DNA from 2 places in the Actinomyces wuliandei genome. Region 1 is predicted to be linked to the other one. Evidence: riboswitches for the same ligand, from Rfam matches in the RefSeq annotation. Region 1 holds a riboswitch; the other holds the start of a gene.

Region 1 (7,308 bases):
CGCCGACGTCGTCGTCCCCCGGCTGGAGGGTAGCCTTGGCGCCCAGGTGCTGGAGCAGGCCCGGGCGCTGGCCGCCCCCCGGGCCGGGGCCTGCACGCACCACCTGGTGCAGGTCGCTACCGACGGGCTGGTTGCCGCGCTCCACCACGCCCAGCAGGAGACAGGCACCACTCTGTCCACCATGGGCCGAGGACTGGAGGAGGACGAGGCCGCCTTCGTGGCGGCTGCAGCGGCGGGCCGCCACGTCCGTAACCTGCTGGTCAGGCGGGAGGCTGCGGACGGAGCCGGAGTCTGGGCCCAGGCACGACGGCAGGAGACCTGAGCAGGTGAGGCAGCACGTGCGGCAAGGGCAGCGGGTCACCGGGCCGTCCAGGCACCCGGTGGCCTTGTAGCAGGCGGTGTAGCAGGCGGTCAGGTCATGAGGACGTCGGTGACACGTCCCTGGGTGTCGCGGGTGACAAAGAGCGTGTAGTGGTGGCCAACAGCGTCAGTCACCTGGTAGCTCGTGGTCGCTCCGCTAGTGCGGCGGCTCAGGCTCCAGCCCGGCATGAGGGCTACCAGCCCCTCCAGGGACCAGTCAATGTCGTCAGCAGCCAGGACGTAGCGGGCCAGGGAGGGGAAGAGCCGCGACAGTGTGGGCTCGGGGACGGGGACGGACGGCCCCTGGAGCAGGAACACCTGGCGGGAGCCGCCGCTGCCCACCGCTCCCGAGTAGTACATGGCCCCGGGGCCGAAGACCACGCTCGCCAGCATCCCCACGTCGTGGCTGAGCGCCTCGGCAGCCTCAACCGGGTCCTGGTCCTCCCCGACCTGGTAGCCCACCTCCTCCTGCTGAAGCACCTTGATGCCGTGGGACGCGCCGAACTGGTGAATCCGGGCCGCAGCGGGGTCAGGACCCACGTAGGGCGCAAAAGGAGCCGCAAAGCCCCACACGAGCGACGGGGGCGTCACCGCGACAGAGGCCAGGAGCTGTGCCTGGGCACGGACCTCGCCTCGTGGGGAGCAGAAGGTGATACGACGTTCCAGCAGGTCGGCCTCCCACTGGTAGTCCTTGCCCAGCCTCCTGCCCAGGACCTCTGTGAGAGCCTCCTGACGAGCCAGGGCGTAGACTGCCGCGCGCTGGCTGACGCGACGAAACTGGGCGATCACGGCCCCAACGCTAGCAAGACATTACGAGAAAGTTACGACACTGTCCCCGACCGTGTGCCCCGCTGCTGCGCAGGCATTCCTAGACGCTCATTCCTTGACGCTGCGCGGCACTGTCCACGTCGGCTGCGGCCCAGCCAGCCGCAGGTCCCGGGGCGCCCCCGGGGAACCAGCTCGGCTGCACCGCCCGGGCTCGGCTAGCCTGTGCCCTATGAAGAGCTTTGAGGACCTGTTTGCCGAGCTGGAGCACAAGGCTGCCACCCGCCCCGAGGGCTCGGGCACGGTGGAGGAGCTGGACCGCGGCGTGCACTTCATCGGCAAGAAGCTCGTCGAGGAGGCCGCTGAGACCTGGATGGCCTGCGAGCACGAGACTGACGAGGCTGCCTGCGAGGAGATGAGCCAGCTCCTCTACCACCTCCAGGTCATGATGGTCGCCAAGGGCTACACGCTCCAGGACGTCTACCGCTACCTGTGACACCCCGCCCAGGTCCTACCGCCCCTCCCCGTCCTCTCCCACTTCCCGCTCCGCCCGTCGTGTCGGCGTCCCGACAGCCCGGCTGCCGCGCCCACGCCGTCCCAAGTAGTCAGGATCATTGTGCTGCGTATCGCTGTCCCCAACAAGGGCTCGTTGTCAGAGCCCGCCGTCACCCTTCTCACCGAGGCCGGCTACCGCACCAGACGCTCCGGCCGCGAGCTGGTAGTCCTCGACGAGGCCAGCGAGGTCGAGCTGTTCTTCCTGCGTCCCAGGGACATCGCTGTCTACGTGGGTCAGGGGACCGTCCACGCCGGCATCACTGGACGCGACCTGCTCCTGGACTCCGGTGTGGACGCTGTGGAGCACCTGCCCCTGGGTTTCGCCCGCTCCACCTTCCGGTTCGCCGCACCTGCGGGAACGATGTCCACGCTGGCTGACGTCGCGGGAAAACGGGTCGCCACCTCCTACGACGTCCTGGTGAGCCAGTACCTGGAGTCCCAGGGCGTCCAGGCCCAGACCGTCCACCTGGACGGTGCCGTGGAGTCCTCGGTGTACCTGGGAGTCGCCGACCTCATCGCTGACGTCGTCGAGACCGGAACCACCCTGCGAGCCGCAGGCCTGGAGACGTTCGCGGACCCGATCCTCACCAGTGAGGCTGTGCTCATCACCACCCGGCAGCTCCAGGACGAGCCGGGGCTGGCCACGTTGGTACGGCGTCTCCAGGGAGTGCTCAGGGCGCGCACCTATGTCCTGGTGGACTACGACGTCCCTGCCGACAGGCTGGACCTGGCCGCGCAGATCACCCCGGGTATCGAGTCCCCCACCGTCTCACCGCTGCAGAACCCCGAGTGGGTCGCGGTGCGTGCCATGGTGCCACGCAAGGAGGCCAACCGTGTCATGGACGAGCTCTACGAGGTGGGCGCGCGCGCCATCCTGGTCTCCTCGCTCCTGGCCTGTCGGCTGTAAACGCTATCGTGCGTAGGCCTCAGTCCTGTACCAGGGGGTCACAGACGGATGCCACCTCGGTGGCGGTGGGTCCCAGCAGGTTGTGGGTCTCCAGGAAGCCCAGCATCTGTGCCACGCTCTGGCTGGACAGCGCCCCTACCGGCGTGTCTGCTCCGGGACGGATCAGCTCTGCGGTGGCGACGGCGACCTCGCGGGCGTCAGCAGCACGTGTGGGGTCGGCCAGGTCAGGCACGTAGTCCCTGGTCGCGGACACGGCGCCGTCAGGGTCGTCGACGAAGGCCTCCATACCCGCCACCGAGGCACCGACCAGCCGGGTGAGCTCCTCCCTGCGCTCGTCAAGAACTGCACCCGTGGTCACCACAGACGCCCCGACAAGGGGGACCTCCTCAGCGACGGCCACCGTGCGTACCTCCGTCCCCGCCTGGGGGATCTGGACGGCCTCGTTGTTCGAGAAGCCAATGATGGCGTCTACCCGGCCGCCAGCCAGGGCAGCCTGCTGGGTGTAGCCGATCTCCGTGATGGTGACGTCATCCTCGCTGAGGCCAGCAGCGTCCAGGGCGACCTGGAGCGCGTACCAGCTCTCCCCGAATCGTCCCGGTATGCCGATGCTCCTGCCCGCAAGGTCGGCAGGTGTGGCAACAGGGGAGTCCTCCGTCACGATGATGCAGGCAGGGTACACCTGGTAGAACCCGCCGACCACCACCAGGTCTGAGCCGTTGGACGCGGCGACGACAGCCTCGTCAGCACCCGCGACAACCACCTGCTCGCTGCCTGCGGTGAGCGCGTCAAAGAGCCCCTCGCTGGCACCGTGGTGGCGCAGGCTCACACCGGGGTCATAGTGCCCGTCCGCCAGCGCCATGTAGAAGGGGGCGAACTGGATGCTGGGCGTGTAGGTCAGTCCGATCACGAGGCTTCCCGCCCCGGGCGAGGCAGTAGCGCCCGCGCCGGGTCGGCTGGCCGTGTCGTCAGCACAGGAGGCGAGGGCCGCCGTTGCAGGCAGGAGGCTGGCAATACCGACCAGGCGGCGACGGGTGGTACGGTGACCGGTGATGGCGGGACTCGTACCGGGGGTCGTGTCGGGGGTCATGCTGTCTTCTCCGGGTAGATGGGTCCGTCAGGTGTGTGCACGCCTGCGCGCTGCCTCGTACGTGATGGCTTGCTGCGAGCCTCTCCTCTCACGTGGCACGGCGCCCGCGCAGCGCGCTGACGGTGCGGCTGCGCCGCTCCAGCTCGTAGAGGAGCCAGTGGATTACCGAGGCCAGGGCGCACAGCAGGACGATCGTGGCGAACAGCCCCGTGGTGTCCACCGCGTCGCGCTGGGAGGACAGCGCCATGCCCAGTCCCTGACCGCCCATGACCATCTCGCCGACCACCGCACCGGTCACCGACAGGGTGAACCCGGTGCGGAGACCCGACAGCACGGCTGGCAGCGCCATGGGCAGCTCGATGTAGACCACCATGGACAGCCCGTGAGCGCCGTCGAGCCGGGCTGCGTCAACCACGTCGGCGTCAAGGCCCCGCAGTCCCAGCAGGACGCTGACGGTGATGGGGAAGAAGACCATGAAGGCGCACAGAAGCACCACGGGGAGTGTCCCGTAGCCCACCCACAGCACGAGCAGGGGTGCCAGCGCCACGACGGGGACAGCCTGGCTGGCCGCGACGTAGGGCAGGACCGCCCGGGAGAACAGGCTCCAGTGGTGCAGTCCCCAGGCCAGCGGCAGGGCACAGGCCGACGCGGCCAGACATCCCAGCAGGGCCTCGCGCAGCGTGACCCAGGCGTAGCCCAGGAGCCCGGCCTCACGCACGGACAGCCACAGACGCTGCGCCACCTCAGACGGGCCGGGCAGGAGCATCTGGGGCACCGTGCCGGAGGCCGTCGTGACGTACCAGGCCACAAGGATGGCAAGACCCAAGGCCAGGCTGGGCCACGGACCACGGGAGAATGGGCGTGCGTACCCTCCTCCGGGCTGAGGAGGGTCCACAGGCTCCGCACGACGTGCTGACGCCCTCGGCGCTGCTGGTGCTAGCAGCGTGGTCAGGGTGGCCACGGCTTCCTCCCTCCTGGCTCGTCCGGGGGCGGGCGCTCCCCGGGAGATGCTTCCGGGAAGAGGAAGGGGATGGGGCACTGACCGGTGCCCCAGGCCAGCTCGTGCGCACCGCAGACCTGCTGCTGTGCGCACTGAGACCACCGTGTGCGGGCTCGTCCGCGCCTCGTGCCTCCTCCCATCCGGACTCTTACCGTCGGTACCGGAGTTCCACCGGTTCAGCCAGGTGTACCGGCCCGCTCGGACCGGCTCCCGGGTCGCGGACTGTCACCGCCGACTCGGACTTTCACCGACCCCGGAGCACGTGCTCGCACGGAGGTTATCCGACTGTGCGAGTCAGGACAAGCCGACGGCGCGGCACGGACCGGTGCGGGAGCCAGGGGCGCAGGCCACCTTCACCCTCTCACGGGACCACGCACGGACTGAGAAGCACATCCGTGCCTCCAGGCGTGGGTCCTGATTGTGATGGCCGTCCCGCCGTCCTGCGCTGTGAGAGCCCTCAAGGATGTGAGGGACCCCTGGGAAGCGCTCACTCACGGACCGCAGCGACCGCCCTGTCGAACTCGGCCTCCACCAAGGGCTCAGGCGTCCCTGCCCGCGACACGGCCCAGGCCACCACTAGGTTGCCGACGAACCCCGGGAGGATCTCATAGAGGTCGAAGACGCCACCAAGGCCTCCCGCCAGGTTGCCCCACACCCCGACAAGGACCGCACCGGTGACCATACCGGCCAGGGCTCCCCGGGAGGTCAGGCGCTTCCAGTACAGGCACAGCAGGACGGTGGGGCCGAAGGAGGCCCCGAAGCCCGCCCAGGCGAAGGCGACCAGGGACAGGATCGTGTCGCTGGGGGTCCACGCCATGAGCGCGGCGACCACGGCAACACCCAGGACAGAGACCCGTGAGGCAATGACCAGGTGGGAGGCGGAGGGCTGCGACCTGCGCACAGTGCGGTAGAGGTCCTCAATGAGCGCCGAGGAGGTCACCAGGAGCTGGGAGGAGATCGTGGACATGATCGCGGCGAGGATGGCAGCCAGCATGAAGCCGGCGACCAGGGGGTGGAAGAGCAGCTGGCCGAGAGTGATGAAGACCGTCTCCGGGTTGGCCAGCCGCTGGGTGTCATGCTGGTAGACGGCCACCCCCACCACGGCGGTACCGATGGCGCCCAGGACCGCGAACAGCATCCAGCTGATGCCGATGACGCCGCCGTGCAGCGCCTCCTGGGCGGAGCGTATAGCCATGAAGCGCACGATGATGTGGGGCTGGCCGAAGTAGCCCAGGCCCCAGGCCAGGGCTGAGACCACGCCGAGGACGGAGACGCTCGGACCCACCAGGGTCCAGTAGCCGGGGTCGACCCCGCGCACCGCCTCAAGAACAGCACCTGGGCCACCGACGTGGACGACACCCACCACGGGAACGGCGATGAGGGCTGAGACCATCATGAGCCCTTGGACCAGGTCCGTCCACGACACGGCCAGGAACCCGCCTACCAGGGTGTACATCACCGTGATAGCCGCGACCAGCGTCATGCCCAGGCGGTAGTCCATCCCGAAGGAGGACTCGAAGAAGGTGCCTCCGGCCACCATCCCCGAGGAGACGTAGAAGGTGAAGAACACCAGGATGATGAGGCCCGAGGCCCAGCGCAGCAGGTGCCGGGAGTCGTGCAGCCGGTTGTCCAGGAAGCTGGGGACGGTGATGGCGTTGTCGGCGACCTCGGTGTAGGTCCGCAGGCGCGGCGCCACGAGGAGCCAGTTGGCCAGGGCGCCTGCGGTCAGGCCGACAGCAATCCACGCCTCGACCAGCCCCGACAGGTACAGCGCCCCGGGCAGGCCCATGAGCAGCCAGCCGGACATGTCTGAGGCCCCTGCTGACAGGGCAGCGACAAAGGGGTTGAGGCCGCGGCCGGCCAGCATGTAGTCGTCGATGTCGGTGGTGCGGGTGTAGGCCCACAGGCCGATCATAATCATCCCGACGAAGTAGATGATCATCGCGATCGCTTCATAGGTCGTTGTGGTCATCGGTGGCACCTCGGGTCAGGGATGGGCGGAGGGGCGGCGCCGACAGTGGGGCCGCCCAAACCGGAGCCACACTACAGGCTGTTCCCGCCAGCGGTGTGACGAACGTGTGTGCGCGGGCCGGGCACGCGCGGGGACGGACCCGTACGTGCCGTGCCCAGACCTCGGTTCCGATCGCCTACGCGGCGCTGGCCCCAGGGAACGAGTCCCCAGGGCCAGCAGCGGTACAGCAGTGATGAGTGCAGCGGTGATGATGAGACGCGCACCGGGCGTGGAGGCAGGCTAGTTCCTGCCTCGCTTGAACAGTTCGCCGCTCATGACGTCGGCCTCCAGCTGCTCCAGCGTGCGCCCCTTGGTCTCAGGAACGTAGATGAAGAAGAAGGTGAAGGCGATGGCGTTGAGGACGGCGAAGCCGAGGAAGGACATGGACAGTCCTATCGCAGAGATGACACTGGCGAAGACCAGACCGAGGAGAGAGTTGGTCATCCACAGGACAAACACCGACAGCCCCATACCGAAGGCCCGCATCTTCAGCGGGAAGATCTCCGAGAGCGTCACCCAGGTGGCCACGTTGAGGCACAGCTGCATGGAGCCGACAAAGAACACGATGAGGGCCAGCAGGACGAAGGGTCTGGCACCGCCTTCCGGCAGGAACCTGGCGGCGC
Region 2 (7,308 bases), 1.0 Mb from region 1:
GCCTGGCTGGATGTGCTGCTGCGTCTGGCGCGGACCAGGTACACCCAGCTCGACCTGCTGGGGGACCTGGACTACGCCACTGTCGTCATTGACCGCGACCTGTCCCGACTGGCCGCCTCAGCACCTGAGCCAGTGCGGAGGCTGCTCGCCCAGGAGACTGCGGATGATGGTGCGGGTGCGACGGTGGACGTCGAGGCGGTGCGCCAGGCCTGCCCCCGGTGGTGGCGGGAGGTCGAGGCTTTCCTGGCCGAGCACGGTAGCCGGACCACTGCCATGTACCAGCTGTTCTCCTCCACCAGCTGGAGCGAGGACCTGCCAGCCTTCCTGTCCGTCCTGGCGATGAGGGTGGGGGCCGGGCCGCAACAGCCCCTGGCACCCGCCTGCCGCTAAGCCGGAGCCAGGCGGGTGCCAGGGGGCCTCTCATGGCTCCCAGCCTGGCTCCCAGGAGGGCTCTGGTGGAGGCCAGACGGCGGCCCACGCCCGCCTTGTGGCCCAGGTGGGTGACCGTCTTCCCCGCCCCCTGCGGAAGAGCCTCACCCGGCTCGTGGCCGACTACCGCGCCGGGCACGTCATGCGGGAGGCCTCTGTCGTCGAGTTTGAGCAGTTGGGCGCGGCGGCGCGCGGGCTGGCCCTGGAGGTGGGGCGGCGGCCCAGGGAGGCGGGTCTGGTCGAGGACGCCCGGCAGGTGGCCTACCTGAGGCTGGAGGAGCTGGAGGCCTGGCTGCACGGGGGAGATGCTGACATCAAGCGGCTCGTGCGTGCCCGGGTACGGGCCCGTCCCCGGGCGGAGGCGGCCTGGCAGCAGCAGCGAGGAGAACCGGACGGTCGCCGGGGCGCGGTCCTGGAGGGGACGGGCGAGGCGGGTACCGCGCTGGTCGGCGTGGCCGCCAGCCCCGGGACAGCCACAGGCACAGCCCGGGTGGTCACCGGGCCAGCGGAGTTCGCACGCCTGCGACCCGGCGACGTCCTGGTGTGCCAGACCACCGACCCGGCGTGGACCCCGTTGTTCGCTCGCGCTGCCGCAGTGGTTGCCAAGAGCGGCGGAAGGCTCTCCCACGCCGCCATCTAGGCGTCTCTACCCACTTCTGTGCTCGTCTCCTTGTCTCCGTCCTCCCTGCTGCCACGGTTCCTGGCACGCTCCCGGTTGCGGACGAAGACGGCCAGGTAGGGGTGCTGCGGTCCCAGCGCTCGTTCAGCGTCATGGACCAGGTCGTCATACAGGGCGAGCGCCCGGTGCCGGTGGCCGCACGACTCATAGGCCTGGGCCAGGTTGTTGCGCGCGGACAGCGCGTCGGGGTGCTCCGCTCCCAGCACCCGGGCCGCGTCGGCAGCCAGCTCCTTGTGCACCCGGACCGCCTGCTCCACCTGGCCTGCGGCCCGGTAGGCGCTGGCCAGGGATGAGCGCGCGGTGAGGGTGCGAGGGTGGTCCGGCCCCAGCAGGGCCACGGTGCCCTCCACCACCTGCTCGCCCAGGGTGACCGCCTGCTGCACGTCCCCTGCGGCTCGGTAGGCGCTGGCCAGGGCGAAACGGGCGGTGAGGGTGTGGGGGTGGTCGTGCCCCAGCATGCGTGAGAGCACCGTGACGGGCTCGGCGAGCCTCAGGCCGGTCTCAGGCACGCCCAGCCAGACGGCGAGCCGGATGGCGTCAACCAGGGTGGAGACGACCTGGTCGTCCGTCATGAGCGGGTGGTACTGCTCCTGGCTGCCCAAGGCACGCAGCTGGGTGGTCACGTCCTCAAGCAGCGCACGCTGGGAGCTAGCGTCGGGCGCCCTGTCGGCAGCTTCGGCAAGAGTCAGGAGGGCGGTCACCCGGGAACGGGCGTGCGCCGCGCAGGCTGTGCCCCAGCGGCGCTCGATCTCGCTGAGCGCTGCCTCGTGGGCCGCATCCGACGACCCGGCAGTCTCATCCGTGGGTGGCATGCCAGGTATGCTAGCCAAGCCGGTGGTGGTGATGGCTCATGGTGCCCCTCGGCCTTCTGCTGGCAGGTGTGAGTCCTCTGCCGCCAGGGCTCAGCCTCCTGCAGCCAGACGTGCCGCTTGCTCCCGCGCAGCGCGGCGGGCTACGAGACCGTCGGCCACGACCACCAGCGTGACCACGGCGAACCCGGCAGCCCCCAGGAGGAGCACCGACGTGGCGTCGTCGCCGGGGGCCAGCAGGTGGTTGGCCTCGTCACGCCACGGCCACAGCGCCCTGGTGCCGCCGACCATGAGGCCTGCCAGTGCCGACAGGGTCATCGTCTGGTGGTAGGTGAGCAGCCACTGGAGGACCTTGACCACCAGGGCCAGCCCCAGGGCCGCGCCGACGGCGAACAGGGCCAGGTAGCCCAGGTCGCGGTCTGCGACGGCGCGCAGCGTGGGCTGGTACAAGCCCACGGTGAGCAGCAGGAAGGACCCGGAGAGCCCGGGAAGCACCAGCGCCGAGACGGCGACAGCGGCTGCCAGGACGATGACCGGTGGGCTGGGCTGGGCCTGGGCGGGGCTCATGGAGACCAGCAGCCATGTCACCACCGCTGCGGCGGCACCCGCTAGCAGCCGCAGCCACGGTGAGCGGCGTACCGGGGACCCTGCGGCCAGGGGGGACCTCTCCGGTGCCTGCACGACCATTCGTACCGGTACGACCACCGAGGCCAGGACCATACCCAGGAAGAGCCCACGCATCTGCTCCGGGTGCTGCTCGACGGCGTCTGACATCGGGCCGGCGACCAGGACCACTGCTGCGACCATTCCCAGGCCCACCGGCAGCAGCACCCGCCAGCTGACCGCCGCCAGGTGCGCCCGCGCGCGTGCGCTGCGCTGCGGCCCGGTCACCAGGACCCGCAGGGCGGAGACCAGTTTGGAGGCGGAGCCGATCAGCTCGGAGTAGATGCCGACGACAAGGGCGACGGTCCCACCGGAGACTCCGGGGACAGTCTCTGCGGTGCCGATGAGGGCTCCGCGCAGGAGGTTGCCGACCAGGGAGGTCGGGCGCTGGGGGACGGGGCCAGCAGGAGGTGCGGGGGCCGCGGCGTGGCTGGGCGGATGGCTGGGCACGGGGGCTCCTTGTGGAGGTTGGTGGTCCTGGGCGGCGCCCCGGTCGTGCCGGGACCCGGGTCGCAACGCTACTACTGGTTGGGGCGTGTGGCTGCTGGCTCCTGCGTGGTGGGCGGGGAGCGCGCGAGCGGTGAGAGGGTGATCTCGGCCGGGGCGCGGATCTCGGCCAGGGTGCGCGGAGAGTGCTGGTGTGGTCATGTTTCCGCTGACGTGGTGGCTGACTGAACTTTTGTGCAGAGGGTGCTTCTTTGCGCCTAATGCCGGGCGTTTCCGAGGAATGTTTTGCGGATGTGACAGCGGGAAATGTGTGCCAACGAACAAGGGTGGCCGGAAAATGTTTGCGCCGTGTCCGCCCCCACCTGTTCCAGGTGAGCGTTACATGGTCGCCCACCCTAGCATTGAGGGGGCGCTCACGGGCTTGGGTGCTTGTGGGTGATCCCGAGTCTTTTGCGAGACATTTCGACGACAGAAAGAGCTGCTTGATGACCACTAGTACTGCCGCTGGTCCCAGTCTCATCGACTCGGCCGCGCGCCGATTCGCCTCCCTGGAGCGCCTGTCCGTGACGCTGCTGCGTGTCGGCGTCGTCATCGTCTTCGTGTGGATCGGTGGCCTGAAGTGGTTCAGGTACGAGGCTGACGGCATCATTCCCTTTATCGCCAACTCCCCCTTTATGCGGTGGATGATCGGTGACCCTGAGGGGTACAAGCCGCACATGAATGCCGAGGGCGTCCTCAACGAGGCCAACCGTGCCTGGCACGAGGCCAACTCAACTTACCCGGTCTCAGTCTTTATTGGTGTCACGATCGTCGCCATCGGGCTGCTTGTCGCGGCGCACTGGGTCCGGCCAGAGCTGGGGATGCTCGGTGCGCTTGGTGTCATCGGGTTCTCCGTCATCACCCTGTCCTTTATTGTCACCACCCCGGAGACCTGGGTGTCGGCTCCCGCTGAGGGCCTGGCGGACTCCGACCTCGGCTTCCCCTACCTGTCGGGGCGAGGGCGGCTGGTGATCAAGGACTGCATTCAGATGGGGGCTGGCTTTGTCCTCCTCGTCGACTCCGCGCGCATGACCCTGAGGCGGCGCGGTGCCCGGGGTGGACAGGATCTTGAGCAGGAACGGGCCGAGGCCGTCTGAACCAGGCTCGGGCCAGCCTCTGAGGCGACCCCTGTGTGGTGTATGTTACATTAACAGCCCTGGGGGCCGTGCCATACTAGGGCCGTTATGTTCCGGGGACGGTGCAGCTCCGTACCGGCGGTCATAGTCCGCGACCCGACGTCGAGTAGTCACGTCGGATGATCTGGTGAGACTCCAGGACCGACAGTCACAGTCTGGATGGGAGGAGCATGATGGGGCCGGGGAGTGCGCCCTGGCGCCAGGTGGTCCTGGTGGGTGTGCCCGGATGGGCCACCTGACGGGGTGCCTGCTGGTGCCGGTGCCAGGCTCGGGCGGCCGCCGTCGTGTCCTCCTGTCTCCTCGGACCGGCCACTGCGGTAAGGGAGATCATGGACGTACCGATGACCTCGTCCTCCTCACAGGCTGCGTGGACACCTGCTGAGGAGGAGGCCATGCGGGCCGCCCTGGACGCCGCTCGCTCCGGTCAGCGCGGTGCGAACCCCCTGGTCGGGGCGGCCGTCCTTGACGAGGGCCGCGTGACGGCCGTCGGGTGGCACCGTGGTGCCGGGGCGCCCCACGCCGAGATAGAGGTGCTGGCCCGGGCCCGTCGGGCAGGTACCGACCTCAGCCGTGCCACCGTCGTCGTCACTCTTGAGCCCTGCCACCACCATGGCCGTACCGGGCCGTGCACGCAGGCTCTCCTGGAGGCGGGGGTGCCCCGGGTCGTCTTTGCCGCCGAGGACCCCAGCCCGCAGGCCCGTGGAGGTGCCCAGGCCCTGCGCCGCTGCGGGGTCCGTGTCGTGGGCGGACTGCTCGCCCGGGAGGCGGCCAGCCTCAACCACCGGTGGCTGCGCGCAGTGGCGCAGGACCGCCCGTTCGTCACGGCCAAGATCGCCCAGACCCTTGACGGACGCACGGCGGCGACCGACGCCACCTCCCAGTGGATCACGGGCACCCAGGCCCGCGCTCACGCCCACCTCCTACGTTCCCGCTGCGACGCCGTCCTCGTCGGTACCGGCACGCTGCTGGCTGACGATCCTCGCCTGAGCGCCCGGGACCCCCAGGGGCGCGACCTGCCGGACCAGCCGCTGAGGGTCGTCATGGGTGCCACCGAGGTGCCTCCTGACGCCGCCCTGCGCTCAGGCCGGTGGTGCCACCTGAGGACCCGCGATCCCCATGAGGCCCTCGCCTACCTGGCCGGTCAGGGTGTGCATCACCTGCTGGTGGAGGGTGGTGCCCGCGTGACCACGGCCTTCCTTGCCCAGGACCTGGTTGACTCCCTCGTCGTCTACCAGGCGCCGCTGCTCCTGGGTGCGGGCAAGGCCGCTGTCGCGGACCTCGGCGTCACGACACTGACCCAGGCGCGGCGGCTGGAGCCCGACCGCGACCCCGTGAGGCTCGGGGATGACGTGCTCCTGGAGCTCTCCCCGGTCGAGAGGGTCCCGCCTGCCCCTGCCGCCCCGTCCGTGCCCGCCTAGCCGCTTCCTCGGCGTGCCAGGCGAGCCTCCTGCCGGCGCGCGCCGCACGGGGAGCGGGACGGGTCGCGTGCGGTCCGGCAGCATGAGAGTCCGAGATCAACGAGCCAAGGAGGGAGAACCTCGTGTTCACAGGAATCGTGACGGGCCAGGGGACTGTCCTGGACCTCGTCCCCGACCACGCGCCGGGGGTGACCCGTCTTGTCATCGACACCCACGGACTAGCGGCCGACCTGGAGGCTGGGGGGTCCCTGGCCGTCAACGGCGCGTGCCTGACCGCCCTGGTCGACGCCGACCAGGTACCGCCCACCGGTCGTGCCGACGTCTTCTGCGCCGACCTGGTGGAGGAGACCCTGGTGCGTACCACCCTGGGGACGCTGCGTCCGGGCGACGCCGTCAACCTGGAGCGGTGCCTGCCTGCTGGGGCGCGTCTTGACGGGCACGTGGTCCAGGGGCACGTCGACGCCACGGGGGCGGTGGCGGAGGTCGTCCCGCAGGGGGCGTGGACGCGGCTGCGTGTGAGCATGCCCGCCCGGATTGAGGACCAGGTGGCGGAGAAGGGGGCTGTCGCCGTTGACGGCGTCTCTCTGACGGTGACCGCCGTCAGTCCCGCAGGTGCCCAGCAGCCGTGGTTCGAGGTCGGCCTGGTGCCAGCGACCCTGGAGGCCACCCGCCTGGGCAGCCTCCAGGCCGGTGACCGCGTCAATATCGAGACCGATGTCCTGGCCAAGTACCTTCAGCGGATGCTCCAGGTGCAGGGGGAGCAGCAGTGAGTGGGGAGCCCGGTAGGAAGTCTGGTAGCGAGCCCGGCCGGGAGCGCGGTGGGTGGCAGGACCTCGGTGGCGTGGAGGGTGACGTGGAGCGGGCTCTGTCGCACCTGTCCCAGGGACGGCCCGTCGTCGTCGTCGATGATGAGGCCCGTGAGAACGAGGGTGACCTCGTCCTTGCCGCCCAGCGGGCGACCCCTGAGACCATGGGCATGCTCGTGCGCTACACCTCGGGACTCATCTGCGCTCCGCTGACCGCCGAGCGGGCCAGGGCGATGCGGCTTCCCGTCATGGTCGAGGACGGCGAGGACCCTCGCGGCACCGCCTACACCGTCAGCTGTGACGCGCGGACCGGTACGACCACCGGTATCAGCGCCCACGACCGGTGCCTGACGGTACGTGCCCTGCTGGACACCCGGACGGGGCCGGAGGCCCTCATCAGGCCCGGCCACGTCCTGCCTCTTGTCGCACGGGCTGGCGGCGTCCTGGAGCGTGCCGGGCACACCGAGGCCGCTGTGGACCTGTGCCGCCTGGCGGGGTTGGAGGAGGTCGCAGCCATCGGTGAGCTTGTCCACGACGACGGCTCTCTTATGCGCGCTGCGGCCCTGCGGGCCTTTGCGGACGAGCACGACCTCACCGTGGTCTCCATCGCCCGTCTCCAGGAGTACCGCAGGGCTGTGGGGGACGCAGGGGAGGCGGTGACTGGTGCCCAGACCTCGGGCGGCCGGGGCGGGCACCCTGTCGCGGCGCCCGCTGTCAGCCTGCCGACAGAGCGCGGTGTCTTCACCGCAGTCGCCTGGGGAGCCGGCTCCTCGGAGCACCTCAGCCTGACCGCGCCCGTGACGGAGCCGGGCTCGGTGCCGCTGGTACGCGTGCACTCGGAGTGCCTGACCGGGGACGTCATGGGCTCCCGCCGCTGTGACT

Evidence for each region. Region 1 has a riboswitch for FMN ahead of CWS50_RS06110 (ABC transporter permease). Riboswitches for the same ligand answer to the same signal wherever they lie in the genome.
Region 2: it holds a riboswitch for FMN, as region 1 does, so the genes downstream of both, ribD (bifunctional diaminohydroxyphosphoribosylaminopyrimidine deaminase/5-amino-6-(5-phosphoribosylamino)uracil reductase RibD) here and CWS50_RS06110 (ABC transporter permease) in region 1, are expected to answer to the same signal.

What each region holds. Positions count from the first base shown of each region.
Region 1 covers NZ_CP025227.1:1,475,408-1,482,715, forward strand. The annotation lists gene CWS50_RS06085 (DUF3866 family protein) at 1-322, shown strand, start outside; gene CWS50_RS06090 (DUF6882 domain-containing protein) at 412-1,149, opposite strand; gene CWS50_RS06095 (phosphoribosyl-ATP diphosphatase) at 1,358-1,621, shown strand; gene hisG (ATP phosphoribosyltransferase) at 1,742-2,587, shown strand; gene CWS50_RS06105 (ABC transporter substrate-binding protein) at 2,607-3,674, opposite strand; gene CWS50_RS06110 (ABC transporter permease) at 3,763-4,500, opposite strand; FMN riboswitch at 4,799-4,938, opposite strand; gene putP (sodium/proline symporter PutP) at 5,162-6,646, opposite strand; gene CWS50_RS06120 (sugar porter family MFS transporter) at 6,926-7,308, opposite strand, start outside.
Region 2 covers NZ_CP025227.1:2,511,199-2,518,506, reverse strand. The annotation lists partial or broken gene CWS50_RS10460 (PEP/pyruvate-binding domain-containing protein) at 1-390, shown strand, start outside; gene CWS50_RS10455 (PEP-utilizing enzyme) at 488-1,069, shown strand; gene CWS50_RS10450 (tetratricopeptide repeat protein) at 1,066-1,920, opposite strand; gene CWS50_RS10445 (DUF368 domain-containing protein) at 2,011-3,030, opposite strand; gene CWS50_RS10440 (DUF417 family protein) at 3,513-4,163, shown strand; FMN riboswitch at 4,248-4,377, shown strand; gene ribD (bifunctional diaminohydroxyphosphoribosylaminopyrimidine deaminase/5-amino-6-(5-phosphoribosylamino)uracil reductase RibD) at 4,532-5,620, shown strand; gene CWS50_RS10430 (riboflavin synthase) at 5,743-6,390, shown strand; gene ribB (3,4-dihydroxy-2-butanone-4-phosphate synthase) at 6,387-7,308, shown strand, end outside.